One region of the Rossellomorea sp. FM04394 genome, then DNA from elsewhere that is predicted to be linked to it. Evidence: a T-box and tRNA genes for the amino acid it is inferred to sense, from the RefSeq annotation. Region 1 holds a T-box; the other regions hold tRNA genes.
What was found. The T-box of region 1 lies ahead of serS (serine--tRNA ligase). A T-box ahead of a tRNA ligase gene usually reads a tRNA of that ligase, here a tRNA-Ser.

Region 1 (5,669 bases):
TTGGACCTGGTTCGATCTGTACAACCCGGGTTGTTGCCGGTGTGGGTGTTCCACAAATTACCGCTGTATATGATTGCGCTACTGAAGCAAGAAAGCATGGAAAAAGCATCATTGCCGATGGAGGCATCAAGTATTCAGGTGATATCGTAAAGGCTTTAGCAGCTGGTGGACATGCTGTTATGCTGGGAAGCTTACTGGCAGGAACATCTGAAAGCCCTGGAGAAACGGAAATCTTCCAGGGACGCCGCTTTAAAGTATATAGAGGAATGGGATCCGTCAGCTCCATGGAAAAAGGTTCAAAAGACCGCTACTTCCAGGAAGAAAATAAAAAGTTCGTTCCAGAAGGCATCGAAGGCCGGATTCCTTACAAAGGTCCTTTAGCCGATACATTGTATCAGCTAATTGGAGGCTTACGTTCAGGCATGGGATACTGTGGAACGAAGGACCTATTCGCGTTAAGAGAGCAGGCACAGTTTATTAAAATGACGGGTGCCGGACTTCGCGAAAGTCATCCTCATGATGTTCAAATTACGAAAGAAGCACCAAACTATTCGTTGTAAGAAAATAATTCCAAATGCTGATCAGATACTCCTGATCAGCATTTTTTCATTTGGATGAAAATGATATTCACCGCTGTGTTTCAGAGGCCGCAAGTCCCTTGACCCATGCCAAAACTAGTCATATTCTCTGTCTATTCTTACCTTTCGAACTATGATAAAATAACGAAGGTGTACATAAAATCTTGGAGGGCTAATAGTGAAAAGAAGTTGGATTCAAAAATCTTTTGTTTGTATGATGGTTTTTATGATGGCAATGGGTATTGTGGGGAGACCTGCAAATGCACAAGGAGAATTGGACGTTAACGCAAAAGCTGCGATTCTAGTAGAAGCAAGCACGGGTAAAATTCTCTATGAAAAGAACTCGGATAATGCTCAGGGCATTGCAAGTATGACGAAAATGATGACAGAGTACTTGTTACTGGAGGCTGTGGCAGAAGGTAAGGTGAAATGGGACCAGAAGTATACGGTACCTGCGAACCTTTCTCAAATGTCTCATAATACTGGTCTCAGTAATGTGAGTCTTGAAGTGGAAAGTACTTATACCATTAAAGAGTTGTATGAAGCAATGGCGATTTATTCAGCTAATGCAGCGACGATAGCGATTACTGAAACGATTGCCGGCTCAGAAGCGAACTTCGTTAAAATGATGAATGCAAAGGCTAAAGAACTTGGTCTGGAAGAATATAAATTTGTGAATTCTACAGGTTTAAACAATAAAGACTTGGCACCTTACGTAGATAAGGTGGTAGGTGGTCCGGAAGAAGAAAATGTGATGTCTGCAAAGGATGTAGCAACACTTGCGTACCGCTTGCTGCATGATTATCCGGAGGTACTTGAGACATCCAGTATTGCGAAGAAGGTATTTGCGGAAGGAACGGATGACCCCACTCAGATGGATAACTGGAACTGGATGTTACCAGGATTGATCCGCGAATACGAAGGAATGGATGGCCTGAAAACAGGTACGACTGATTTTGCGGGTGCCAACTTCACAGGAACAGCAGAACGGGACGGAATGAGATTCATTACGGTTGTAATGGACGTTGAAGTTCCAGCTGGTGAAAACTCCTACGATGCCCGCTTTAGTGAAACAAGAAAAATGATGGATTATGCTTTCAACAATTATACAATAGAGGAAGTACTTCCTGCTGACTTTCAAGTAAAAGGTCAAAAGACACTTCCAGTTGAAAAAGGGAAAGAAAAAGAAGTTCAAATCAAAACCGATTCCGCACTAAGCATGGTGATTAAGAACGGTGAAGAAGATCAATACAAACCGAAATTTGTATTAGATAAGAAAAAGCTTAACGATGACAATGAACTGACAGCTCCTGTTAAAAAAGGAGAAAAAGTTGGATATGTTACGTTAGAATCAAAAGATAAAAAAGATTTAGGCTACCTTACAGATAAAGGTACCAATGCTTCTAAAGCATCTGTTGTTGCTGTAGACGGTGTTGAAAAAGCAAACTGGTTTGTCCTTTCAATGAGAGCTGTAGGTGGTTTCTTCGGGGACATCTGGAACTCAGTTACATCTACTGTGAAAGGCTGGTTCTAATAAGCTTAGGTAAAATGATTAAATGAGCACCAAGACTTTTATTTAGGACAAGTCTTGGTGTTTTTTTATAGGTAGGGTGAAAAAGAGGTATCTTAGGAAGAGCGCCTTGTGGAATTCCCAAGAAATGCTTGTCGGGCCTGACCAAGCCGCTTCGGCTTTTCGAGATGTCCAGCTCCAGGGCTTAGAGGCTCGAGGTCATAAGCCAAACATGCCAAAAAGGCAAAGAACGCCTTTCCGGCATGTTCGTCTTATGCTTGTCGCCTCTGGGCAAAGCCCTTCCGCTTTTCGATATGTCCAGCTCCAGCGGCTAGGCCCTCGAGGTCATAAGCTAAATCGACCAAAAAGGCAAAGAGCGCCTTTCCGTCCGATTCATCTTATGCTTGTCGGGCCTGACCAAGCCGCTTCCGCTTTTCGTCTTGACATAAGTCTTTTTTTATTGTTTATTTAGCAGTAGGGTTACATAATCATTCCGATTGTTTTAGTTGCGTTTTCTTCCTTTTTTGGATGGAAATGGGACAGGCATGGGATAAATATAAGGGGGATATAGATATGATGAAGACTGGTACAGATCGTGTTAAAAGAGGTATGGCTGAAATGCAAAAAGGCGGCGTTATCATGGACGTTGTGAATGCAGAGCAGGCTAAAATTGCTGAAGCTGCGGGTGCAGTTGCAGTAATGGCTTTAGAGCGAGTTCCAGCAGACATCCGTGCTGCAGGCGGAGTAGCAAGAATGGCAGATCCTCGTATTATTGAAGAAGTGATGGGCGCTGTGTCGATTCCTGTAATGGCAAAGGCTCGTATTGGTCATATTGTAGAGGCAAGAGTACTTGAATCAATGGGTGTTGATTATCTTGATGAGAGTGAAGTATTAACGCCAGCTGATGAAGAGTACCACTTAAATAAAAGAGATTTCACTGTACCATTCGTATGTGGATGCCGTGATTTAGGTGAAGCTGCCCGCCGTATTGGTGAAGGTGCATCTATGCTGCGTACAAAGGGGGAGCCTGGAACAGGTAACATCGTTGAAGCGGTTCGTCATATGCGTAAGGTAAATGCTCAAGTACGCAAGCTTGTGAGCATGAATGAAGATGAAATCATGACAGAAGCGAAGTTACTGGGAGCTCCATACGAATTATTGTTAGAAATTAAAGAAAATGGACGTTTACCTGTTGTAAACTTTGCTGCAGGCGGAATTGCCACACCAGCTGATGCGGCTCTTATGATGGAATTAGGGGCTGACGGAGTATTCGTAGGTTCTGGTATCTTCAAATCAGAAAATCCTGAGAAATTTGCAAGAGCAATTGTAGAAGCGACTACTCATTATCAAGATTACAAGTTAATCGCAGAGCTATCAAAAGAGCTTGGTGTAGCAATGAAGGGAGTAGAAATTTCTTCTATTTTACCTGAAAACCGTATGCAAGATCGTGGATGGTAAGGTGTGATTCTATGTTGAACATCGGTGTATTAGGACTTCAAGGTGCCGTCAGAGAGCATGTTCGTTCAATTGAAGCCTCTGGTGCCAAGGCAATCGTCATTAAGCGTGTGGAGCAGTTGGAAGAGATTCAAGGACTCATCATGCCGGGTGGGGAAAGTACCACTATGAGAAGACTGATTGATCGATACGGCTTTATGGAGCCGTTAAGACAATTTGCGGCAGATGGGAAGCCGATCTTTGGAACATGTGCAGGATTGATTCTCTTAGCCAAGCACATTGTCGGATACGAACAACCTCATCTTGGTGTGATGGACGTAACAGTGGAACGTAATTCCTTTGGCCGTCAAAAAGAGAGCTTTGAAGCGGACCTTTCGATTGCCCATGTGGGAGAAGGATTCAATGCCGTCTTCATCCGTGCCCCCCATATCGTGGAAGCAGGGGAAGATGTTGAAATCTTGGCGAAGCATAACGAACGGATTGTACTTGCACGCCACGGACAATTCCTCGGTTGTTCTTTCCATCCAGAGCTAACGGATGATCATCGTTTAACTTCCTTCTTCGTTGAGATGGTGAAGGAAAGCATGGAAAAAACAATCGCATAATTTTATTGCAAAATGGAAAACATTGTAGTAGATTATGAAATAACTAATAAAAAATTAAATCGTTGATAGGAAATAGTAGTAAAGAAGGGTTGCTTAAGAGAGTCGGTGGCTGGTGAGAATCGACGCAAGAGCTTTACGAATCCATCCTTGAGTGAAGTACTGAATGAAGTAGGTATTTTCGGTGATTCCGTTACCATCTCTTAAGAGGAAGATGCTTTGCGTCTTCAATTAGGGTGGCAACGCGGAAACCTCCGTCCCTTTTACCAGGGATGGGGGTTTTTTATTTTTTTATAAAAAAGGAGAGAAACCAAATGCTAGACATTAAGTATTTACGTAATAATCTGGAAGATGTGAAAGCCCGTCTGCAGCACCGCGGTGAGAACCTGGAGGATTTTGATAAATTCGAAGAGCTTGATAAGAGAAGAAGAGAGCTGCTTGTGGAAAGTGAAGATCTTAAGAGCAAGCGTAATGAAGTATCCCAACAAATTGCCGTTCTGAAGAAAGAGAAGAAAGATGCTCAGGATATGATCGTTGAAATGCGTGAAGTCGGGGCCATGGTCAAAAAGCTGGATGATGAATTAAGAGGCATCGAAGAAGAATTAGAGAGAATCCTTCTTTCTATCCCGAATATTCCTCATGAAACTGTACCGGTGGGTGAAACTGAAGATGATAATATTGAAGCACGTACATGGGGAGAAATCCGGGAATTTGATTTCGAAGCACAGCCTCACTGGGACGTTGCTACAAGGCTCGGGTTGCTTGATTTTGAACGTGCAGCAAAAGTGACGGGAAGCCGCTTCGTTTTCTATAAAGGCCTCGGTGCAAGACTTGAAAGAGCTCTCATTAATTTCATGATGGATTTGCACATGGATGAGCATGGGTATACGGAAATGATTCCTCCATTCCTGGTGAATCGAGCGAGTATGACAGGGACAGGTCAACTTCCTAAGTTTGAAGAAGATGCATTCAGAATTGAGAGTGAGGACTATTTCTTAGTCCCTACTGCAGAAGTACCTGTTACGAATTATCATCGTGATGAAATTTTGAAGGCGGACGAATTGCCGGTAAGTTATGTAGCGTATAGCGCCAACTTCCGCTCTGAGGCTGGATCTGCAGGACGCGATACAAGAGGCTTGATCCGCCAGCATCAGTTCAACAAAGTCGAGCTTGTTCGCTTTGTGAAGCCGGAAGATTCTTATGATGAGTTAGAAAATTTAACTGGTCATGCTGAAAAAGTCCTTCAGCTACTGGGCCTTCCATACCGAGTATTGTCTATGTGTACAGCGGACTTAGGTTTCACGGCTGCAAAGAAATACGACATTGAAGTCTGGATTCCTAGCTACGGGACGTACCGCGAGATTTCTTCTTGCAGTAACTTTGAAAGCTTCCAGGCGAGACGTGCAAACATCCGTTTCAGAAGAGAGCTAAACGCGAAGCCTGAACATGTCCATACGTTAAATGGATCTGGTTTAGCGATAGGAAGAACGGTTGCCGCGATTTTGGAAAACTACCAGCAGGAAG
Region 2 (5,669 bases), 960 kb from region 1:
CACTGTCTCAACGAGAGACTCGGTGAAATTATAGTACCTGTGAAGATGCAGGTTACCCGCGACAGGACGGAAAGACCCCGTGGAGCTTTACTGTAGCCTGATATTGAATTTTGGTACAGCTTGTACAGGATAGGTAGGAGCCTTGGAAGCCGGAGCGCCAGCTTCGGTGGAGGCATCGGTGGGATACTACCCTGGCTGTATTGAAATTCTAACCCGCGCCCCTTATCGGGGTGGGAGACAGTGTCAGGTGGGCAGTTTGACTGGGGCGGTCGCCTCCTAAAGAGTAACGGAGGCGCCCAAAGGTTCCCTCAGAATGGTTGGAAATCATTCGCAGAGTGTAAAGGCACAAGGGAGCTTGACTGCGAGACCTACAAGTCGAGCAGGGACGAAAGTCGGGCTTAGTGATCCGGTGGTTCCGCATGGAAGGGCCATCGCTCAACGGATAAAAGCTACCCCGGGGATAACAGGCTTATCTCCCCCAAGAGTCCACATCGACGGGGAGGTTTGGCACCTCGATGTCGGCTCATCGCATCCTGGGGCTGTAGTCGGTCCCAAGGGTTGGGCTGTTCGCCCATTAAAGCGGTACGCGAGCTGGGTTCAGAACGTCGTGAGACAGTTCGGTCCCTATCCGTCGTGGGCGCAGGAAATTTGAGAGGAGCTGTCCTTAGTACGAGAGGACCGGGATGGACGCACCGCTGGTGTACCAGTTGTCTTGCCAAAGGCATCGCTGGGTAGCTATGTGCGGAAGGGATAAGTGCTGAAAGCATCTAAGCATGAAGCCCCCCTCGAGATGAGATTTCCCATCACGTATGTGAGTAAGATCCCTAGAAGATGACTAGGTAGATAGGTCAGAGATGGAAGCATGGCGACATGTGGAGTTGACTGATACTAATCGATCGAGGACTTAACCACAAAGAGTCATTTTTAAATGAACAACATTGGCTGATATTCGGCTTTCTTGACATCAATTCTTTATCTAGTTTTCAGGGAATAAATTTTATACGAAAATATAAAAAAACCTTGAAAAATTATATCTACGCGATATAATAGTACTTGTCCCTAAAAAAGAGACAAGAAATTGTCTGGTGACTATGGCGAAGAGGTCACACCCGTTCCCATGCCGAACACGGAAGTTAAGCTCTTCAGCGCCGATGGTAGTTGGGGGATCTCCCCCTGTGAGAGTAGGACGTCGCCAGGCTTTATATTTTGGAGGATTAGCTCAGCTGGGAGAGCATCTGCCTTACAAGCAGAGGGTCGGCGGTTCGATCCCGTCATCCTCCACCAAGTTTTTTACGAAAGTAAAATAAACTTCATTTTATTTTGCGCCAGCAAAATATCTTTCCTTGAACTGCTTCTATGAAGTAACTTGTTTTAAAAACTTCATTTGAAAGTAAATATGCCGGTGTAGCTCAACTGGTAGAGCAACTGACTTGTAATCAGTAGGTTGGGGGTTCAAGTCCTCTTGCCGGCACCATTTGGTTTTCTTACTATATAGATGAGCCATTAGCTCAGTTGGTAGAGCATCTGACTTTTAATCAGAGGGTCGAAGGTTCGAGTCCTTCATGGCTCACCATTGATTTTTGCAATAGCAAATTATCAATCATACATGCGGGTGTGGCGGAATTGGCAGACGCACCAGACTTAGGATCTGGCGCCGCAAGGCGTGGGGGTTCAAGTCCCTTCACCCGCACCATTTATTATGCGGAAGTAGTTCAGTGGTAGAACACCACCTTGCCAAGGTGGGGGTCGCGGGTTCGAATCCCGTCTTCCGCTCCAGAAGATTTTGCCGGGGTGGCGGAACTGGCAGACGCACAGGACTTAAAATCCTGCGGTAGGTGACTACCGTACCGGTTCGATTCCGGTCCTCGGCACCAAAGTTTTTTGCGCCAGCAAAATAACTTTCCTTGCTTTGTCTTTAATGAATTATTTTGCGCCCGTAGCTCAATTGGATAGAGCGTTTGACTACGGATCAAAAGGTTAGGGGTTCGACTCCTCTCGGGCGCGCCATATAGATCGGGAAGTAGCTCAGCTTGGTAGAGCACTTGGTTTGGGACCAAGGGGTCGCAGGTTCGAATCCTGTCTTCCCGACCACTTCTTTGGGGCCTTAGCTCAGCTGGGAGAGCGCCTGCTTTGCACGCAGGAGGTCAGCGGTTCGATCCCGCTAGGCTCCACCAAGTTTTTTTACGAAAGTAAACTAAACTTCAATGATATTTGGGATATCCATCTATCAATTAATTTGATATTAAATGTTTCTTGGCGGTGTAGCTCAGCTGGCTAGAGCGTACGGTTCATACCCGTGAGGTCGGGGGTTCGATCCCCTCCGCCGCTACCAAAAGGGACCTTTAGCTCAGTTGGTTAGAGCAGACGGCTCATAACCGTCCGGTCGTAGGTTCGAGTCCTACAAGGTCCACCAAGTACCATTTTCATTACGGAGGAATACCCAAGTCCGGCTGAAGGGATCGGTCTTGAAAACCGACAGGGGTGTAACAGCCCGCGGGGGTTCGAATCCCCCTTCCTCCTCCATATTTTATTCTATGGTAAATTCTATATATCGTCGCGGGGTGGAGCAGTTCGGTAGCTCGTCGGGCTCATAACCCGAAGGTCGCAGGTTCAAATCCTGTCCCCGCAATACCATTTTTGACTTAGGATAGGATATTCCTTGATGAGTCACGCATGGATAGTTATTTTCGCTATCGCAGAATAATGAAACCTATTTTGCTGGCGCAAACAATGAAAGTTATTTTGCTGACGCAAAAAACTCTGGTCCGGTAGTTCAGTTGGTTAGAATGCCTGCCTGTCACGCAGGAGGTCGCGGGTTCGAGTCCCGTCCGGACCGCCATTTTCTAAAAAAAGATTATGGTTCATAATTAAATATTTTACTCTAAAGTAAGGCTCAGTAGCTCAGTTGGTAGAGCAATGGACTGAAAATCCATGTGTCGGCGGTTCGATTCCGTCCTGAGCCACCATTTTTTATTTAAAGATATTATGGCGATTGTGGCGAAGTGGTTAACGCACCTGATTGTGGTTCAGGCATTCGTGGGTTCGATTCCCATCAGTCGCCCCATACTTTCTTATTTCATTACCGCGGGTGTAGTTTAGTGGTAAAACCTCAGCCTTCCAAGCTGATGATGAGGGTTCGATTCCCTTCACCCGCTCCAATTCTTAATGGGCCTATAGCTCAGCTGGTTAGAGCGCACGCCTGATAAGCGTGAGGTCGGTGGTTCGAGTCCACTTAGGCCCACCATTTCATTATTCCGCAGTAGCTCAGTGGTAGAGCTATCGGCTGTTAACCGATCGGTCGCAAGTTCGAATCTTGCCTGCGGAGCCAATATGGGGAAGTACTCAAGTGGCTGAAGAGGCGCCCCTGCTAAGGGTGTAGGTCGGGCAACCGGCGCGAGGGTTCAAATCCCTCCTTCTCCGCCATATTATGGCCCATTGGTCAAGCGGTTAAGACACCGCCCTTTCACGGCGGTAACACGGGTTCGAATCCCGTATGGGTCATCTAAAAAAAGACTATCATTTTGATAGTCTTTTTTTATTGTATAAAGAAGAATTGGTGGCCATTTTATTAAAAATAAAATGAAAATATGACTAAATAAAGAGATTTAGTTGAATATGAAGCCAGATCGGGGCTAGATTAATCTGTTTTACATGAGAAAGCATGCTTCTACTTCTGTACGAGGGATATATTATCGACTTTCCGCCATATATTATCGACTTTCCACCATATATTATCGACTTTTCCCATTATATTATCAACTTCTACACTCCTCTTTTCAGCTCACATTTTAATTACAATAAAAGGAGGATACGAGGAAACATTAGTCAGTGATCTTCGAAGAGTAAAAGGCTTATACGACCTCTTAAATTTCTCCATTATTCATATCCAGTATTCCATCACCTAACCCAGATTCCTCCAAAAATTACACTATGCATGGGTTCTCCATTATTGTACTTTAAAACAGGTTTCATCCACCCTAAGAATGCAAATGCCAGATCTATCATCGATTATTAATCACCCCTCCATTCGACACCGCCCAGCCCTCTCACAACAAACCAAAAACCATACAAAATACCGGAATCCTTCTGCTTTTTCATCAAATTTCACTTTTTTTAATTAAAAAACTTTCGACAAATTTCGCTATGGATTCAACACGATTCCCCTATGTTCTTCCAATGTAAACCCTATCATTTAGTAAGACTTTCCAATAGTGTACCTTTTTAATAGATGTATGTAGGAAATTGTCGTAATTGAGCGACGATAATAAAAAGGATTTTGATGAAGTTGAAAGAAAGTAGTAAGTAGATTGAAAAAATGTAGGTGAGATGATGAACGCAATGACCATATCAGATTATGATGTTTTTTTGTTTCATGAGGGAAATTTGCAGCAGGCCTATCAGTTTATGGGTTCACATGTGAGAAGAGATTCTACAGGGACCTATACAGAATTTTGCGTTTGGGCACCGAAAGCAAGACATGTTTCATTGGTTGGATCTTTTAATGATTGGAATGGAACCGGGTATGAACTTACAAGGCGGAATAACGAAGGTTTATGGACAATTCGCATTGATGGGGATCTATCGGGAGAAACGTATAAGTACGAGATTACGACTCTATCGGGATCCAAGAAGCTGAAGGCGGACCCCTATGGATTTGCTTCCGAGAAGCGTCCGAATACTGCAAGCGTGGTGTATGAGCTGCAGGGGTTTTCATGGGAAGATGAGGAGTGGCTTGAACATCGAGCCAGTTCGACGGTCTATGACAAGCCTATGGCGATTTATGAAGTGCATTTAGGCACTTGGAAAAAGAAAGCGGGGAAGTTTCTTTCTTATAAGGAATTGGCACAGCAATTGATTCCTCATGTGAAAGAACAAGGTTTTACACATATTGAGTTGCTGCCTGTCACGGAGCATCCGTTTGATCGTTCTTGGGGGTATCAAGGTACTGGTTATTATTCTCCGACTAGTCGCTATGGCTCACCTCATGAATTGATGGCGTTCGTGAATGAATGTCATTTACATAATATTGGCGTGATTTTGGATTGGGTCCCGGGTCATTTTTGTAAGGACGCTCACGGGTTATACGAATTTGATGGTTCTTTTGCTTATGAGTATGGAGAGGAAAGGGATCGTGAGAATTATACCTGGGGAACGGCGAATTTTGATTTAGGTAAGGGAGAAGTGAGAAGCTTCCTGATTTCGAATGCCCGTTTCTGGATGGATCTTTATCATATTGATGGATTCAGGATTGATGCAGTTGCCAACATTATTTACTGGGCTAACCAGGGAGAGCTTGCTCCCAATGAAGGAGCCATACAGTTTTTGAAAAACTTGAATAAGGCAGTGTTCGAGTATGATTCTTCGATTCTGATGATTGCGGAGGATTCTACAGACTGGCCTCAGGTGACGTCTCCAGTTCATTACGGAGGACTTGGCTTTAATTATAAGTGGAATATGGGATGGATGAATGACGTCCTTAAATATATGGAAACAGACACGTCTGAAAGAAGGCATGTACATTCTCTTATCACATTTTCATTGTTATATGCGTACTCAGAGAATTATGTGCTTCCCTTTTCCCATGATGAAGTGGTGCATGGGAAGAAGTCATTATTGAATAAAATGCCAGGTGATTACTGGCAGAAATTCGCTCAATATCGTCTGCTCCT
Region 3 (5,669 bases), 1.3 Mb from region 1:
TCCCTAGTGACCGATAGTGAACCAGTACCGTGAGGGAAAGGTGAAAAGCACCCCGGAAGGGGAGTGAAATAGAACCTGAAACCGTGTGCCTACAAGTAGTCAGAGCCCGTTAACGGGTGATGGCGTGCCTTTTGTAGAATGAACCGGCGAGTTACGATCCCATGCAAGGTTAAGTCGATGAGACGGAGCCGCAGCGAAAGCGAGTCTGAATAGGGCGAATGAGTATGTGGTCGTAGACCCGAAACCAGGTGATCTACCCATGTCCAGGATGAAGTTCAGGTAACACTGAATGGAGGTCCGAACCCACGCACGTTGAAAAGTGCGGGGATGAGGTGTGGGTAGCGGAGAAATTCCAATCGAACTTGGAGATAGCTGGTTCTCTCCGAAATAGCTTTAGGGCTAGCCTCATGTGTAAGAGTCTTGGAGGTAGAGCACTGTTTGGACTAGGGGCCCTCATCGGGTTACCGAATTCAGACAAACTCCGAATGCCAAAGACTTATCCATGGGAGTCAGACTGCGAGTGATAAGATCCGTAGTCGAAAGGGAAACAGCCCAGACCACCAGCTAAGGTCCCAAAGTATACGTTAAGTGGAAAAGGATGTGGAGTTGCTTAGACAACCAGGATGTTGGCTTAGAAGCAGCCACCATTTAAAGAGTGCGTAATAGCTCACTGGTCGAGTGACTCTGCGCCGAAAATGTACCGGGGCTAAACGTATCACCGAAGCTGTGGATTGACACCTCTAGGTGTCAGTGGTAGGAGAGCGTTCTAAGGACTGCGAAGCTAGACCGTAAGGACTGGTGGAGTGCTTAGAAGTGAGAATGCCGGTATGAGTAGCGAAAGATGGGTGAGAATCCCATCCACCGAATGCCTAAGGTTTCCTGAGGAAGGCTCGTCCGCTCAGGGTTAGTCGGGACCTAAGTCGAGGCCGATAGGCGTAGACGATGGACAACAGGTTGATATTCCTGTACCACCTCTTTTCCGTTTGAGCAATGGGGGGACGCAGGAGGATAGGGTAAGCGCACTGCTGGATATGTGCGTCTAAGCAGTTAGGCTGATGATGAGGCAAATCCCATCATCGTGAAGGCTGAGCTGTGATAGCGAGCGAATTATAGTAGCGAAGTTCCTGATTCCACACTGCCAAGAAAAGCCTCTAGCGAGGAAAAAGGTGCCCGTACCGCAAACCGACACAGGTAGGCGAGGAGAGAATCCTAAGGTGAGCGAGAGAACTCTCGTTAAGGAACTCGGCAAAATGACCCCGTAACTTCGGGAGAAGGGGTGCTCTGGTAGGGTGCAAGCCCGAGAGAGCCGCAGTGAATAGGCCCAGGCGACTGTTTAGCAAAAACACAGGTCTCTGCGAAGCCGTAAGGCGAAGTATAGGGGCTGACGCCTGCCCGGTGCTGGAAGGTTAAGAGGAGTGCTTAGCGCAAGCGAAGGTGCGAATCGAAGCCCCAGTAAACGGCGGCCGTAACTATAACGGTCCTAAGGTAGCGAAATTCCTTGTCGGGTAAGTTCCGACCCGCACGAAAGGCGTAACGATCTGGGCACTGTCTCAACGAGAGACTCGGTGAAATTATAGTACCTGTGAAGATGCAGGTTACCCGCGACAGGACGGAAAGACCCCGTGGAGCTTTACTGTAGCCTGATATTGAATTTTGGTACAGCTTGTACAGGATAGGTAGGAGCCTTGGAAGCCGGAGCGCTAGCTTCGGTGGAGGCATCGGTGGGATACTACCCTGGCTGTATTGAAATTCTAACCCGCGCCCCTTATCGGGGTGGGAGACAGTGTCAGGTGGGCAGTTTGACTGGGGCGGTCGCCTCCTAAAGAGTAACGGAGGCGCCCAAAGGTTCCCTCAGAATGGTTGGAAATCATTCGCAGAGTGTAAAGGCACAAGGGAGCTTGACTGCGAGACCTACAAGTCGAGCAGGGACGAAAGTCGGGCTTAGTGATCCGGTGGTTCCGCATGGAAGGGCCATCGCTCAACGGATAAAAGCTACCCCGGGGATAACAGGCTTATCTCCCCCAAGAGTCCACATCGACGGGGAGGTTTGGCACCTCGATGTCGGCTCATCGCATCCTGGGGCTGTAGTCGGTCCCAAGGGTTGGGCTGTTCGCCCATTAAAGCGGTACGCGAGCTGGGTTCAGAACGTCGTGAGACAGTTCGGTCCCTATCCGTCGTGGGCGCAGGAAATTTGAGAGGAGCTGTCCTTAGTACGAGAGGACCGGGATGGACGCACCGCTGGTGTACCAGTTGTCTTGCCAAAGGCATCGCTGGGTAGCTATGTGCGGAAGGGATAAGTGCTGAAAGCATCTAAGCATGAAGCCCCCCTCGAGATGAGATTTCCCATCACGTAAGTGAGTAAGATCCCTAGAAGATGACTAGGTAGATAGGTCAGAGATGGAAGCATGGCGACATGTGGAGTTGACTGATACTAATCGATCGAGGACTTAACCACACTATAAAGCGGAGGCGGCTTGAACAGAGACGACAAGCATTTCTGGGCAATCAGAAGAGGGTGCCTTTTACCCTCAGCTGATTGAACTGAAATGACTTCGAGTCTCTAGCCGCCGGAGCTGGAATGGTATCTACTTGAAGAAGCAGATACAACATTGGTCGATATTCGGCTTTCTTGACATCAATTCTTTATCTAGTTTTCAGGGAATGAATTTTATACAAAAATATAAAAAAAGCCTTGAAAAATTATATCTACGCGATATAATAGTACTTGTCCTTAAAAAAGAGACAAGAAATTGTCTGGTGACAATGGCGAAGAGGTCACACCCGTTCCCATGCCGAACACGGAAGTTAAGCTCTTCAGCGCCGATGGTAGTTGGGGGATCTCCCCCTGTGAGAGTAGGACGTCGCCAGGCATATCGTTCCGCAGTAGCTCAGTGGTAGAGCTATCGGCTGTTAACCGATCGGTCGCAAGTTCGAATCTTGCCTGCGGAGCCATCATATTGGAGAGCTGTCCGAGTGGCCGAAGGAGCACGATTGGAAATCGTGTAGACGGTTAACGCTGTCTCAAGGGTTCAAATCCCTTGCTCTCCGCCATAACAATTCTTTTTACTAAGGCCCATTGGTCAAGCGGTTAAGACACCGCCCTTTCACGGCGGTAACACGGGTTCGAATCCCGTATGGGTCACCAACACTTTTATCCGAATGTGAAAAACAAACAATTAATATGTTGGAGGATTAGCTCAGCTGGGAGAGCATCTGCCTTACAAGCAGAGGGTCGGCGGTTCGATCCCGTCATCCTCCACCATGATTTTCACGAAGCGTAGTGAAAAAAATCTTCCATATTATATAAGATTATATAAGTTACAATTATATCGTCGCGGGGTGGAGCAGTTCGGTAGCTCGTCGGGCTCATAACCCGAAGGTCGCAGGTTCAAATCCTGTCCCCGCAATACCATTTTTGACTTGGGATAGCATAATCCTTAATGAGTCACGCATGGATAGTTATTTTGACTAACGTCAAGGTAATGAAACCTATTTTGCTAACGCAAAAAGCTTTGGTCCGGTAGTTCAGTTGGTTAGAATGCCTGCCTGTCACGCAGGAGGTCGCGGGTTCGAGTCCCGTCCGGACCGCCATTTTTATTTTACATAGTGGCTCAGTAGCTCAGTTGGTAGAGCAATGGACTGAAAATCCATGTGTCGGCGGTTCGATTCCGTCCTGAGCCACCATTTATTACTTGATGCCGGTGTAGCTCAACTGGTAGAGCAACTGACTTGTAATCAGTAGGTTGGGGGTTCAAGTCCTCTTGCCGGCACCACTCGAGTGATATAATATTTGGAGGGGTAGCGAAGTGGCTAAACGCGGCGGACTGTAAATCCGCTCCTTCGGGTTCGGCAGTTCGAATCTGCCCCCCTCCACCATTTGTTTTTATCTAAGCAGAATATCTATTCTTATAGGGGTATAGTTTAAAGGTAGAACGAAGGTCTCCAAAACCTTTGGTGTGGGTTCGATTCCTACTACCCCTGCCAATTTTATCATGGCGATTGTGGCGAAGTGGTTAACGCACCTGATTGTGGTTCAGGCATTCGTGGGTTCGATTCCCATCAGTCGCCCCATTAAAGTCACATTTTTATTTCCGTGACATATACTATCAGTGGGCTATAGCCAAGCGGTAAGGCATCGCACTTTGACTGCGACATGCGTTGGTTCGAATCCAGCTAGCCCAGTAGTGCGGAAGTAGTTCAGTGGTAGAACACCACCTTGCCAAGGTGGGGGTCGCGGGTTCGAATCCCGTCTTCCGCTCCAATATTAAGGCGGCATAGCCAAGTGGTAAGGCATGGGTCTGCAAAACCCTGATCACCGGTTCAAATCCGGTTGCCGCCTCCAAAATGTAATGCCGGTGTGGCGGAATAGGCAGACGCGCACGACTCAAAATCGTGTTCCTCTGGAGTGCCGGTTCGACCCCGGCCACCGGTACCACATCGCGGGTGTAGTTTAGTGGTAAAACCTCAGCCTTCCAAGCTGATGATGAGGGTTCGATTCCCTTCACCCGCTCCAACTTACATACGACAGGCTTTCTCATTATGAGGAAGTCTTTTTTATTGTCTAATTATGAAAAATCATCTGTTTAGCATGACTTTCATCGTTATTGACGCTTATCTAATCGACTTCGCTCCATTTACTTTCGATCAAGACCAATATATTTTCAAAACTGGACCATTTATTTTCAATTCCACGATTTTATTTTCAAATTTTCCACTTTTATTTTCAATTCCAAGATTTTATTTTCAAAAACTCATTGCACGCTGGGGTCACCTAACTAAACCAAAGAAGTCCAACCTTTTCATATACCCACCACAACACCAAACCCAAACCCATCTAGTCAAAATTTTACACCTTCTTTGTCAATTGAGTTCCCCTTTTTAAGTAAGCGCTACCATTATAATATAAGAAAGCGATTACATAATTAAGGGTGGTGAGACGGGTGGAACCAAAGATTCAGACTGGACCGGTAAGCAGAGACGTACAAATGAAAGCAGTGACGAAGAAGAAGTTCAAGTATAAGAGCTTGCTGACGTATGCTGCCTTTGTTGGACCGGCACTTATATTTTTCTTAGTGATTCAGATTCTTCCATTTTTGATGGGTGTGTATTATTCGTTTACCTCATGGAATGGTGTCAGCTCAGTTGTGGAGTGGGTTGGATTTGATAACTACAAAAAGATCTTCACAGATGATAAGACATTCTTTAATTCCTTTATGTTCACGACGAAGTTTATGTTTGCAGCCGTGATTATTAGTAACTTGATAGGTTTCGGGTTTGCGCTGCTGCTGAATGCAGCATTGAAGACGAGAAACATTTTGCGGACAGTGTTTTTTATTCCGAACGTGATCGGTGGATTGCTACTCGGGTTCATCTGGCAGTTCATTTTTGTTAAAGGGTTTGCCTCACTTGGGAATATGACGGGGATTGGATTCTTTAAGATGCCTTGGCTGGGTGATGAAACGACGGCATTCTGGGGGATTGTCATCGTGTTTGCATGGCAGATTTCGGGATACATGATGGTCATTTACGTAGCAGCTTTACAGGGGGTGGACAACTCATTGCTTGAAGCAGCGAGGATAGATGGGGCATCAAACTGGACGTTGTTGACGAAAATTATCATTCCATTGATTTTACCGGCGTTCACGATTTGTTTCTTCTTGACGATTTCA

Region 2: it has a tRNA-Ser gene. The T-box ahead of serS (serine--tRNA ligase) is inferred to sense a tRNA for this amino acid. The anticodon was not compared.
Region 3: it has a tRNA-Ser gene. The T-box ahead of serS (serine--tRNA ligase) is inferred to sense a tRNA for this amino acid. The anticodon was not compared.

Annotation. Positions count from the first base shown of each region.
Region 1 covers NZ_CP168654.1:19,091-24,759, forward strand. The annotation lists gene guaB (IMP dehydrogenase) at 1-560, shown strand, start outside; gene ACCB35_RS00085 (D-alanyl-D-alanine carboxypeptidase family protein) at 757-2,112, shown strand; gene pdxS (pyridoxal 5'-phosphate synthase lyase subunit PdxS) at 2,662-3,546, shown strand; gene pdxT (pyridoxal 5'-phosphate synthase glutaminase subunit PdxT) at 3,558-4,148, shown strand; T-box leader at 4,202-4,410, shown strand; gene serS (serine--tRNA ligase) at 4,460-5,669, shown strand, end outside.
Region 2 covers NZ_CP168654.1:3,523,108-3,528,776, reverse strand. The annotation lists rRNA gene ACCB35_RS17830 (23S ribosomal RNA) at 1-912, shown strand, start outside; rRNA gene rrf (5S ribosomal RNA) at 1,082-1,198, shown strand; tRNA gene ACCB35_RS17820 (tRNA-Val) at 1,209-1,284, shown strand; tRNA gene ACCB35_RS17815 (tRNA-Thr) at 1,399-1,474, shown strand; tRNA gene ACCB35_RS17810 (tRNA-Lys) at 1,498-1,573, shown strand; tRNA gene ACCB35_RS17805 (tRNA-Leu) at 1,609-1,693, shown strand; tRNA gene ACCB35_RS17800 (tRNA-Gly) at 1,702-1,776, shown strand; tRNA gene ACCB35_RS17795 (tRNA-Leu) at 1,786-1,874, shown strand; tRNA gene ACCB35_RS17790 (tRNA-Arg) at 1,931-2,007, shown strand; tRNA gene ACCB35_RS17785 (tRNA-Pro) at 2,015-2,091, shown strand; tRNA gene ACCB35_RS17780 (tRNA-Ala) at 2,099-2,174, shown strand; tRNA gene ACCB35_RS17775 (tRNA-Met) at 2,256-2,332, shown strand; tRNA gene ACCB35_RS17770 (tRNA-Ile) at 2,337-2,413, shown strand; tRNA gene ACCB35_RS17765 (tRNA-Ser) at 2,431-2,523, shown strand; tRNA gene ACCB35_RS17760 (tRNA-Met) at 2,556-2,629, shown strand; tRNA gene ACCB35_RS17755 (tRNA-Asp) at 2,763-2,839, shown strand; tRNA gene ACCB35_RS17750 (tRNA-Phe) at 2,891-2,966, shown strand; tRNA gene ACCB35_RS17745 (tRNA-His) at 2,989-3,064, shown strand; tRNA gene ACCB35_RS17740 (tRNA-Gly) at 3,085-3,158, shown strand; tRNA gene ACCB35_RS17735 (tRNA-Ile) at 3,168-3,244, shown strand; tRNA gene ACCB35_RS17730 (tRNA-Asn) at 3,254-3,328, shown strand; tRNA gene ACCB35_RS17725 (tRNA-Ser) at 3,333-3,423, shown strand; tRNA gene ACCB35_RS17720 (tRNA-Glu) at 3,430-3,501, shown strand; gene glgB (1,4-alpha-glucan branching enzyme) at 4,327-5,669, shown strand, end outside.
Region 3 covers NZ_CP168654.1:1,272,391-1,278,059, forward strand. The annotation lists rRNA gene ACCB35_RS06330 (23S ribosomal RNA) at 1-2,455, shown strand, start outside; rRNA gene rrf (5S ribosomal RNA) at 2,754-2,870, shown strand; tRNA gene ACCB35_RS06340 (tRNA-Asn) at 2,878-2,952, shown strand; tRNA gene ACCB35_RS06345 (tRNA-Ser) at 2,960-3,051, shown strand; tRNA gene ACCB35_RS06350 (tRNA-Glu) at 3,071-3,145, shown strand; tRNA gene ACCB35_RS06355 (tRNA-Val) at 3,187-3,262, shown strand; tRNA gene ACCB35_RS06360 (tRNA-Met) at 3,334-3,407, shown strand; tRNA gene ACCB35_RS06365 (tRNA-Asp) at 3,515-3,591, shown strand; tRNA gene ACCB35_RS06370 (tRNA-Phe) at 3,609-3,684, shown strand; tRNA gene ACCB35_RS06375 (tRNA-Thr) at 3,698-3,773, shown strand; tRNA gene ACCB35_RS06380 (tRNA-Tyr) at 3,793-3,876, shown strand; tRNA gene ACCB35_RS06385 (tRNA-Trp) at 3,911-3,984, shown strand; tRNA gene ACCB35_RS06390 (tRNA-His) at 3,996-4,071, shown strand; tRNA gene ACCB35_RS06395 (tRNA-Gln) at 4,111-4,182, shown strand; tRNA gene ACCB35_RS06400 (tRNA-Gly) at 4,187-4,261, shown strand; tRNA gene ACCB35_RS06405 (tRNA-Cys) at 4,269-4,342, shown strand; tRNA gene ACCB35_RS06410 (tRNA-Leu) at 4,352-4,435, shown strand; tRNA gene ACCB35_RS06415 (tRNA-Gly) at 4,440-4,513, shown strand; gene ACCB35_RS06420 (carbohydrate ABC transporter permease) at 4,986-5,669, shown strand, end outside.